DNA from 2 places in the Shewanella sp. VB17 genome. Region 1 is predicted to be linked to the other one. Evidence: predicted binding sites of a transcription regulator. Region 1 holds the regulator's gene; the other holds the start of a gene.

Region 1 (5,544 bases):
AGTCTTTTAACGCAAGTAATTCATAAAGAAAATTAGTACTCTTACCTGCGGCTGAGACAACCACAAGATCGTCACTATTACCGTGAGTCAGAAGAATATGAACCACGCGGCGATAACAGTCTGCATCCGCTAAGCTAGAACCGCCAAATTTATGTAAATGACCACGCGCCATCTCTAACTCCTATAAACTAATTAACAATTAGCTGAAGATGCAGCAGCAAGTCCAGCTTTAATGTCAGCCACTAAATCATCAGCGTCTTCAATACCAACAGAAAGGCGAATAAGCGTATCTTTAACTCCAGCTTCTGCTCGCGCCTCAGGGTCCATTGCTCTGTGGGTCATGGTCGCAGGCACCGCCACTAAACTTTCGACACCACCTAAACTTTCTGCAACTGAAAACACAGATAGTTTTGCTAAAAAGGCCACTAATTCGCTTTCACCGCCTTTTAGCTCAAAACTCAGCATTGCACCAAAACCTTGCTGTTGTTTCGCGGCGATTTCATGACCTGGATGATCTTTTAAACCAGGATAATATACCTTATCTACTGCATTGCTATTAATAAGTACATCTAACACTTTTTGCGCATTAGCTTGATGCTCTCTGATGCGGATAGGCAGAGTACGTATTCCCCGTAACGTAAGATAACTGTCAAACGCCGATCCCGTCAGTCCTAATGTATTTGACCACCAATGCAATAACTCTCCTAACTGCGGATCTTTAGCAACCACAGCGCCACCAACAACATCACTATGGCCATTAATGTATTTAGTGGTCGAATGAACAACGATATCAGCGCCGAGCAAAAGTGGTTGCTGTAAAATAGGTGACAAAAAGGTATTATCGACCGCTACCAGAGCTTCGACAGCATGACTTGCTGTCGCAATCGCTTCAATATCGACAACTCTAAGCAAAGGATTCGATGGCGTTTCCAGCCACACAATTTTAGGTTTAAGTGCTATCGCATCGCTGAAGGCCTGACTATCGGCTTGATCAATGACCTTTAGCTTAAATTGGCCTTTTTTAGCCAAATTAGTAAACAATCGATAACTACCACCATAACAATCATGGGGAACAAGTAAAAGATCGTCAGGGCCTAACAAACTAGTCACTAACGTAATGGCGGCCATACCTGTACAGGTCACCACACCGGTAGCCCCTCTTTCTAAACCAGCAATGGCATCGCCCAAAATCGAACGTGTTGGATTGCCTGAGCGACTATAATCAAATTCTCTTGGATTTTGGTGTCCATCAAAAGCGTAATTGGTGGAAAGATAAATAGGCGGGACTACTGCACCATGTTGAGTATCGGACTCAATCCCTTGGCGTACTGCGATGGTGGCTAATTTACGTTCTGTCATCTATGACTCCTAAGCGAATTACTGAGCATCATACTTTATATCCAACACAACAAATAGATGTCTGGACGTCTAAAATACCTAAGTGTGTCACCCTAGTCAATCCTATAACAGACATCTAGGCATCTAAACATCCAAATATGGCAGGATCTATTTGCATTTAATGGAAATAAGAGGCAATAATTTGACTGTACAAATTAAAGGGTTAAAATCTGCCCCGAATTTTGAATTTACAGGTGAGTCAATGACTAAGTGGAATGGCGATTACATCAGCCCCTATGCTGAACACGGCAAGAAGAATGAACAAGTAAAAAAAATTACTGTGTCCATTCCCTTAAAAGTACTTAAGGTATTAACCGACGAACGTACACGCCGTCAGGTAAAAAACCTACGTCACGCCACGAATAGTGAACTGCTTTGCGAAGCTTTTTTACATGCCTATACAGGTCAGCCCCTGCCGAATGATGAAGACCTGTCAAAAGATAAACCTGACAGCATTCCAGCAGAAGTAAAACGCTTAATGAATGAAATGGGCATCGAGTGGGAAGATGAAGATGAGGAATAGCTAACCAACCAATCAATGTCAGGGATCCTATTGCGATCCCCATTTATTATTAACTCTGTTCAAAAGCGATACCTGCTTTGTACTATCACACAGACCGTATTATCACCACCAACGATTGTGGTTACATCCAGATGGTCCCCTTCAAAATGCAAATCCGATGCATAAAGAATATATATCAGCAGTAGACTATCTGAGTCCGTATGAATATTTAATACCAATGGTATTAAATATAAGCGTGTGTTGTTTATTGCTGAGATCTAGCATAAACATAGGACCAGCTCACTATACAATATGAAATAAATGTTTAACATTTAATCACTAACTGCTAAATTAAGAGAGTGATAAATAGGTAGGGATCACATAAACTTACTTAATGAGGAATTTATGCACCTTATAATGAAAACTCAGTTCGACAACCTTCGCCTCAACGATGATCATGAATATTCCACCAACGACAGAGGGGGTAAAAAAGTCATTAAGATTTTTAAAGATGGTCATTTGATCGCAAAAAAAATTTCGATAAAAAACTCAGTTCAATACTTCGGCATAGTAGGAGTCGAAGACTTGCTCACTGCAGAGTAACCTCCAATGACAACGTGGCCGCGCCTACCATACTGACAGTCGAGTACTCCAGTTTGATATTATCGACAACCAGATAGAAGCCACAATACGAGGTAACATCAATCCTTACTTCGAGGTAACAAAAGAACCAAGGTATAAAGTTTCACTCACTTTTAACCCCATATCAGACAAACAATGGCAAAGTATTATCAGCACCTTGAGCAATAACCCCGGCTGGTTATCTAAATTAATGCTCAATGAAATGCCAAGTAATATTGAAGAGGCGTTTGGAAACACACATTTTTTACCTAAAACTTACCAGGATATAAAAGCCCATTGTGATTGTCCTGATGATGCTACCCCATGTAAACATATCGCTGGCGTCTATTTTCGAACAGCCAACATTCTAGACAGTAACCCTATGTTACTATTCCAATTTAGAGGCCTTACACCAACAGAATTACATGACAGATTGGGAATTATCCACAATAGATCAAGACACAATCGATATTCAGGCTTCATTGATCAAAAACAAGGTGACTACCCCGAATTTTGGGCACGCTCAAATTCATTTATTGGTGCCATGGAAGATATTTATTCCACGATTAAAAAACAGAATAAACATTCACTAAAATAACTCTTGTAAAACTAAAAAAATATGAACCAAAACCAATTGATAACCGTATAGACTTAAACAGCCCACTGAATATTATTCGCATATGTTTTCATTATTTAAAAATGACCCGATTAAAAAGTTAGAAAAACTGTACGCTGCTAAACTTGAACAAGCTATGCATGCACAAAGAAATGGTGATATAAAATCATATTCAATGATCACTGCAGAAGCTGAAAAAATCGAAATTCAAATAATTGCATTAGAACAATCAACAACAAAATGAGACAGTAATCGGCCAAAAAATACAACAAGAACACACAGACCCACTGCGACAAGGTGTCGCAGTTACTGCATTTATTTTGTCAGTCCCTCTTCGCGCTGTCATTATTGCAACACCTGTATAAATAGATGACAACATAGCCATAAAATCATGATGAAGTTACCAACCTCTCTTGTTTCACTCTCTCTTGCTTCAACCCTTATCTCCGTCACTCCTTCGTATGCCGATGACAATGATATCGAAATCATTGAAATCACCGGCCAGCACCAAGGAATATCGAGTGCAGTAAGTCCTGAATCAAGTGTTCCCAAAACTGACATCAGTGGCTTACTGGAAAACCTACCTGGCGCTGCCGTCAACAGTAATGGTCCCGTCACTGGCATAGCACAATACCGTGGCCTATTTGGCGATCGCGTTAACACTCAAGTTAATGGGGTATCCCTGCCAGGAGCAGGCCCTAATGCAATGGACACCCCACTAAGCTACGCCAGTTTAATTAATTCAGAAAGCCTTGAGATGACGCGAGGTATAGCACCGGTATCATCAGGAGTAGACACTTTAGGCGGCAGTATTAAGGTCGTAGAATCTCAAGCTAACTTCGACGAGACCAGTGGCAAAGTCGCTGGTCAATACCAAGATAATGGTCAGCGCAGTCACCTAGGCGCTAAAGCTAACGTGGGAGGGCAAGATCATGCTTTACTCGTCTATACTGACATCTTAAAAGGTCAGGACAATATCACCACTGGTGGCAATAAAGAAATCAAACCAACCACCTATGACAAAACCATGGTGGGTGGGCAGTACCGTGTCAATTTAAGTCATTCAGACTCAATTGATGAATCAATTGCAATAGGTTACCAGCACTTAGAGACCACCGCAGCAGGTACGCCAGCTTTACCTATGGATATTGATTTTATTCGCACCGATCGCATTAAAGTAGAAGGTGAACATGAAATTAATCATTGGGATCTTAACTGGCATTTAGCCTATAGCGATGCCAAACATGGCATGGATAATTTCAGTGAACGCATGAAGATGCCAACCATGAACGCCCGCTATAATAGTGCCGATAGCACAGGATTCGATGGTGAAATATCCTTCGGTAAAGAAGCTTGGTTATTCGGGTTAAATACCCAACTGAGTGAACATAATTCGGTGATATCGGATCCCACTAATGCCATGTTTAATGTCGATAATTTTAATGGCGTTAAAGACAATACTTATAGCGCTTTCGCTCAATGGCAACAAGATATCGGCCAGTGGAATTGGCAACTAGGTGCACGCGTTAAACATTATCAAACCGATGCAGATGAAGTTGAACATTCTATGGCAGGCAGCATGCCTGCGATTAAAACCTTGATGGACAGATACAATGATGCTGACCGATCTCAGTCACAAACGGGGTTAGATCTGGTGATAAATGGTCGCTATCAGGTAAATGAACAGCTGAGCTGGATTTTAGGTTTAGCGCGTAAACAAGACAGTGCCAGCTATCAGCAAAGATACTTATGGGTACCAATGCAATCAACCGGCGGACTTGCTGATGGCCGCACCTATGTTGGCCAAATGGATCTTGAGCTTGAAACCGCTTATCAGCTGGAACTCGGGACTGAATTTACCACTGACAAATTTTCCATCAGCCCACGTATTTTCTTCAATCGTATCGACAACTATATTCAAGGGGTTCAATCAAGCGATCCTGCAGTGATCATGGCAGCCCAAATGATGGGAGATGACAACCCCATGCAGTTTGCCAATGTTGATGCGCAACTATATGGCATGGATGTCGCAGCCCTTTATCAACTCGCTGATAATTGGAAAATCGATATGAACGCCAGCTATATCAAAGGGGAGCGACGTGATATCGACGATAATCTATATCGAATAGCACCACCTAAAGTCAATTTGGGTCTTAACTATCAAAATGGGCATTGGCAAGGGCGCATTGAAGGAGTCGCAGTCGCAGCGCAAAATGAGGTATCTGAGACTCAATTAGAAGCAACCACAGCCGGTTACGCCTTGATGAATATTTCAGCGGGATATAACGCCGATAGCTGGATGCTAAAAGCAGGCGTCAACAACTTGTTTGATACTGAATATGAAGACCATTTAGCTGGATATAACCGGGTTATGGGCGGCGATCTCGCCTCTGGTGAGCGTATGCAA
Region 2 (5,544 bases), 800 kb from region 1:
GTAATTTAGGTTGCTGGACGATAGCCCTAGCAATAAGTGCCCGCTGTTTTTCACCACCAGAAAGATGCTCATATGCTTGATTTTCTTTATGGCTCAAACCCACTTTAGCCAAAGCGTCAGTGACTCTTTCCTTGTCATTAACATTGGTGATATCAAAGGGCCCCTTATGCGGGGTTAACCCAATGGCCACCAGTTGGATAGTGGTCAAATCAAAATGATGAGGAGTGTCTTGCAGTACTACTGCAACTTGCTTAGCAAACTCTTTCGCCGAAAAAACCGAGATATCATCACCAAATAAGGTCATGTTGCCCACATTAGGCTTAATATAACGATATAAACAGCGTAATAGGCTAGATTTACCCGCACCATTTGGACCAATAATGCCTAACATTTCTCCCTGATTCAGCGAAAAATGGATATTGGATAAGATGTCACGCCCCTCAACGCGCCAACTTAAGCCTTCGACCTGTAAAACCTCGGCCTTAGATGATATTGCATCTGGCATGTTACGTTGTCCCGTGACTTCAAGAGGCACTATTATGTCGTTTTTAACTCCCAAGGCCAACTAGATCAAACGATTGTCTTTTATTGATCTTACAGCACATGAGCAACATCATCACTTACACCCCAATGTAATGTGGAAAAATGCACACCTTGAGCATCAGTACAAACGGTTATTTTCACTACACTTGCAGACGCGAGCGCAAGATGGGTATAAAAACCTACTGCACCAGTAACCCCAAGAGCACTGGATATTAAATGCCGGATCACCCCCGCATGGGTCAATACGAGTAAAGATTGCCCGCTATATTGACTCAATATATGTTCCCAGCTTTGATTTACTCTCGCCTCGAACGCTTGCATTGTCTCACCATTGGGAGGCGTAAATGCCCATGGGTTTTTCCTATACATGTCAAGCACACCTGAATGCTCTTCATACAGGCTCTCTAAAGTTTCGCCATCCCAATCACCAAAATCAATTTCCTTAAACCCCTCTTCCATTTTCAACGGGATCCCTTGTTCAAGGTACAGTTTTAAGGCAAATTCACTGCAACGTCGCAGAGGAGAACAAATCAGCTGATTGAACTGAATATCAATCCCTGTCATCGCCTTTTTCATCTGTTCGATACCAAGTTGACTCAAGGCTGTATCTGTCTGGCCCCGCAGTATCTCTCCACCGACACATTCGCCATTAAGCATCAAATAAAAAGTCGTGGTAACACCATTACTCCAATCATGAGTGTCATTATTTTCCATGTTATCTCCTCATCAGTGATCTTTCATCAGTTGGCTATTTGGTTTTCGTGTTAACTCATATGTTGTCACTCTCTACAAGCTAACACTGTTAAAAGTAAATTCAACTTGATGTTAATGTTTATTCAAACTTATTCTCCTCTTAAGGTCACTTGAGAATAAAATAGGTCACTCGACTATCGCATTGACTTGGTTTACTATAGCCGTCTATACGTATAAACATCCAAACAGAATGTTATTCCAAAAACACTCATGGTCGTGTCAATGACGTATTCGAACATACATAAATGACTGAATTATAATAATATAAAAAATCAGAAATGTAGAAATAATAAACATATGCTTAAGTTTGAGCAATTTAGCCGTTACAGCAGGTAGAATTTATGACCACAAACAGCCTCAATATTCCGAATAATATCAATGAGAAAGGTCAGCAACTCAGCGCTACATTGGCCAAAAAACTGAGCCAAGGGATCCTCATTTTGGATGGTGCTATGGGCACTATGATCCAAGACTGTAAATTCGAAGAACATGATTTTCGCGGCCAGCGATTCAAAGACTGGCCCAGCGATGTTAAAGGCAATAATGATCTGTTAGTGCTCACTCAACCTGATGCCATCAAGCAAATCCACACACAATACCTGCTTGCAGGTGCTGATATTATCGAAACCAACACCTTTAACGCCACCCGTATTGCCATGGCGGATTACGACATGCAAGACTTGTCGGCCGAAATCAATCTTGAAGGCGCACGTTTAGCCCGCGCCGCCTGTGATGAAGTCACCGCACAAACTGGCCGTGCTTGTTATGTTGCTGGTGTGCTTGGCCCGACCAACCGTACCTGCTCTATCAGCCCTGATGTGAATGATCCCGGTTACCGTAACGTCAGCTTCGATGAGCTCGTCGAGGCTTATGTCGAATCGATCACGGCACTGGTTCAAGGCGGTGCTGACATCATTATGGTAGAAACCATTTTTGACACCCTAAACGCCAAAGCGGCCCTATTTGCTATCGAAACGGCCTATGATCAGTTCGGTGGCCGCTTACCCATCATGATCTCAGGCACCATCACTGATGCATCGGGTCGTACCTTGACGGGCCAAACAACTGAAGCCTTTTATAACTCGCTACGTCACGTTAAGCCCCTATCTATCGGCCTTAACTGTGCCCTAGGGCCAAAAGAGCTGCGACCTTATGTCGAAGAGCTGTCTAAAATTTCAGAATGTTTCGTCTCAGCCCACCCCAATGCGGGTCTGCCCAATGAATTTGGTGGCTATGATGAAACGCCTAAGCAAATGGCTGATATTATTGGCGAGTGGGCCCAAGAAGGCTTTCTCAATATTATCGGTGGTTGTTGTGGTACCACGCCAGAGCATATTCGGGTGATCCGCGACGCCGTCATAAAGCACCCTGCTCGTCCACTGCCAAATATTCCGGTTGCTTGTCGTCTATCCGGGCTTGAACCGCTGACTATTGATGAAAACTCATTGTTTTTAAACGTGGGTGAGCGCACCAATGTGACTGGCTCGGCAAAATTTTTGCGTCTTATCAAAACCGGCGCATACGAAGAAGCCCTTAGTGTCGCCCGCGAACAAGTAGAAAGCGGCGCGCAAGTCATCGACATCAACATGGATGAAGGCATGTTAGATGGCGCAGAAATGATGCATAAATTCCTCAACCTTATTGCCTCTGAGCCGGATATCTCACGCGTACCAATCATGATCGACTCCTCTAAATGGGAGGTGATCGAAGCCGGACTTAAGTGTATTCAAGGTAAAGGCATCGTTAACTCGATTTCCTTAAAAGAAGGCGAAGAAAAGTTCATCGAACAAGCAAGGTTAGTCAAGCGCTATGGCGCTGCCGCCATTATCATGGCATTTGATGAACAAGGCCAAGCCGACACCAAAGCACGTAAAATTGAAATTTGTACCCGAGCCTATCGCGTGCTGGTTGATAAAGTCGGTTTTCCGCCAGAAGACATTATCTTTGACCCGAACATTTTTGCTATCGCCACTGGCATAGAAGAACACGACAACTATGCCGTCGACTTTATCGAAGCCACTGCCGAGATTAAGCGCACCTTGCCTCATGCCATGATCTCCGGCGGTGTGTCCAATGTATCCTTCTCATTCCGTGGTAATAATCCGGTGCGTGAGGCGATTCATGCGGTATTTCTCTACCACGCCATTCAAGCGGGAATGGACATGGGCATAGTCAACGCCGGACAACTGGCGATTTATGACGATATCGACCCTGAATTAAAAGCAAGGGTTGAGGCCATCGTCCAAAACCTGCCTTGTACTGCACTCGATGCTAACGGTGAACCAAGCAACAACACTGAACTCTTATTAGAAGTCGCTGAAAAGTTTCGCGGTGACGGCAGCCAAGTCGCAAAAAAAGAGGATCTTCAATGGCGCACTAAATCAGTTAATGAGCGCTTAGCTCACGCTTTAGTGAAAGGCATTACCGACTATATCGATGAAGATACTGAAGAAGCACGCGCGGCGGCGACTCGTCCACTGGATGTGATTGAAGGTCCGTTAATGGACGGGATGAATATCGTTGGCGATCTGTTTGGTTCTGGTAAAATGTTCTTGCCACAAGTGGTAAAATCGGCCCGCGTGATGAAAAAAGCCGTGGCGTATCTCAACCCTTATATCGAACTCGAAAAGACGCCAGGTCAGTCCAACGGTAAAATTTTAATGGTCACTGTTAAAGGTGATGTACACGATATCGGCAAGAACATTGTCGGTGTGGTATTGGCCTGTAACGGTTATGAAGTGATCGATTTAGGCGTCATGGTGCCGGTTGAGAAAATTATTGATGTGGCCGTGGCTGAAAATGTCGACATCATCGGCATGTCAGGCCTTATCACTCCGAGCCTCGATGAGATGGTACATAACGTCAAGTCCTTCCATAAAGCTGGACTAACAATCCCTTCGATTATCGGCGGCGCAACTTGCTCTAAAATCCATACTGCAGTCAAAATAGCCCCTCATGCACCAACCGGAGCTATCTATATTGCCGATGCCTCACGCGCCGTGCCTATGGTGTCAAAACTGATTAACAACGAGACACGTCAGGCGACCATTGACGCTGCTTATGAAGAATATGACATCATGCGCGAAAAGCGTCTGTCACAAGCTAAACGTAAACAAATCACCTCCATTGAAGCTGCGCGTGACAACCGCTGTCAGCATGATTGGGACACGTATGCCCCGTTCGTGCCTAATGTGCTCGGCCGTCAGGTATTTGATGACTACCCGCTGGAAGACTTAGTTGAGCGTATCGACTGGACGCCGTTTTTCCGCAGCTGGGAGTTACACGGCCACTTCCCTAAAATCTTAACCGATGATGTCGTAGGAGAAGAAGCCACCAAGCTTTTTGCCGATGGCAAAGCCATGCTGAAACAAATCATCGAGGAAAAATGGCTAACCGCCAAAGCGGTGATCGGTTTATTTCCAGCCAATACAGTTAATCATGACGACATCGAACTTTACACCGATGAAACGCGCACCGAGCTTGAGATGACCACCCATCACCTGCGCATGCAAATTGAACGTGTGGGCAACGACAACTTCTGTCTGGCCGACTTTGTTGCGCCAAAAGACTCAGGCGTCGCCGATTACATGGGTGGCTTTGCTGTCACTACCGGCCATGGCATCGACGAACATGTGGCACGTTTTGAAGCCGATCACGATGATTACAACGCCATCATGCTCAAATGTCTCGCCGACCGTTTAGCCGAAGCCTTTGCAGAACGTATGCACGAACGCGTGCGTAAAGAGTTCTGGGGTTATGCGGCGGATGAAGTGCTCGATAACGAGTCACTTATCCGTGAAAAGTACAAAGGTATTCGTCCTGCACCTGGGTATCCGGCTTGTCCCGATCACACCGAAAAAGGCTTGCTGTGGGACTTACTTAAACCCGATGAGACTATCGGACTTAACATCACCGAAAGCTTTGCCATGTTTCCAACTGCTGCGGTATCTGGCTGGTACTTTGCCCACCCTAAATCGCGTTATTTTGGGGTGACTAATATTGGCCGCGATCAGGTCGAGGATTACGCGGCAAGAAAAGGCATGAGTGTGGAAGAGGTTGAGCGCTGGTTAACACCAGTTTTGGATTATGATGTTGAGTGATCATAGACTCACTCTTTGTGGGCTTGAGTCAGGCTTCGCCTGACAAACATCGTGGAATGCCATTCCTTCTTGCAATAAAGAGTAGGGCAAGGAGGGCTGCTCGTCGGATGTGAATGGATTCACTAATGCCGCGGTGACATGGATGTCA

Evidence for each region. Region 1 encodes MetJ, which represses methionine synthesis genes. Its sites were predicted from a motif close to TAGACGTCTAGACGTCTA; they were not measured.
Region 2: a site for MetJ is predicted at 1,455-1,472, ahead of metH (methionine synthase). Genes of this name have one in related genera too.

Annotation. Positions count from the first base shown of each region.
Region 1 is NZ_JABRVS010000001.1:854,750-860,293, reverse strand. It holds gene HQQ94_RS03670 (bifunctional aspartate kinase/homoserine dehydrogenase II) at 1-172, opposite strand, end outside; gene metB (cystathionine gamma-synthase) at 193-1,359, opposite strand; gene metJ (met regulon transcriptional regulator MetJ) at 1,601-1,921, shown strand; gene HQQ94_RS03655 (hypothetical protein) at 2,306-2,503, shown strand; gene HQQ94_RS03650 (SWIM zinc finger family protein) at 2,700-3,119, shown strand; gene HQQ94_RS03645 (DUF6435 family protein) at 3,202-3,381, shown strand; gene HQQ94_RS03640 (TonB-dependent receptor) at 3,529-5,544, shown strand, end outside.
Region 2 is NZ_JABRVS010000001.1:1,657,894-1,663,437, reverse strand. It holds gene HQQ94_RS07090 (ABC transporter ATP-binding protein) at 1-505, opposite strand, end outside; gene HQQ94_RS07085 (histidine phosphatase family protein) at 595-1,257, opposite strand; gene metH (methionine synthase) at 1,638-5,396, shown strand.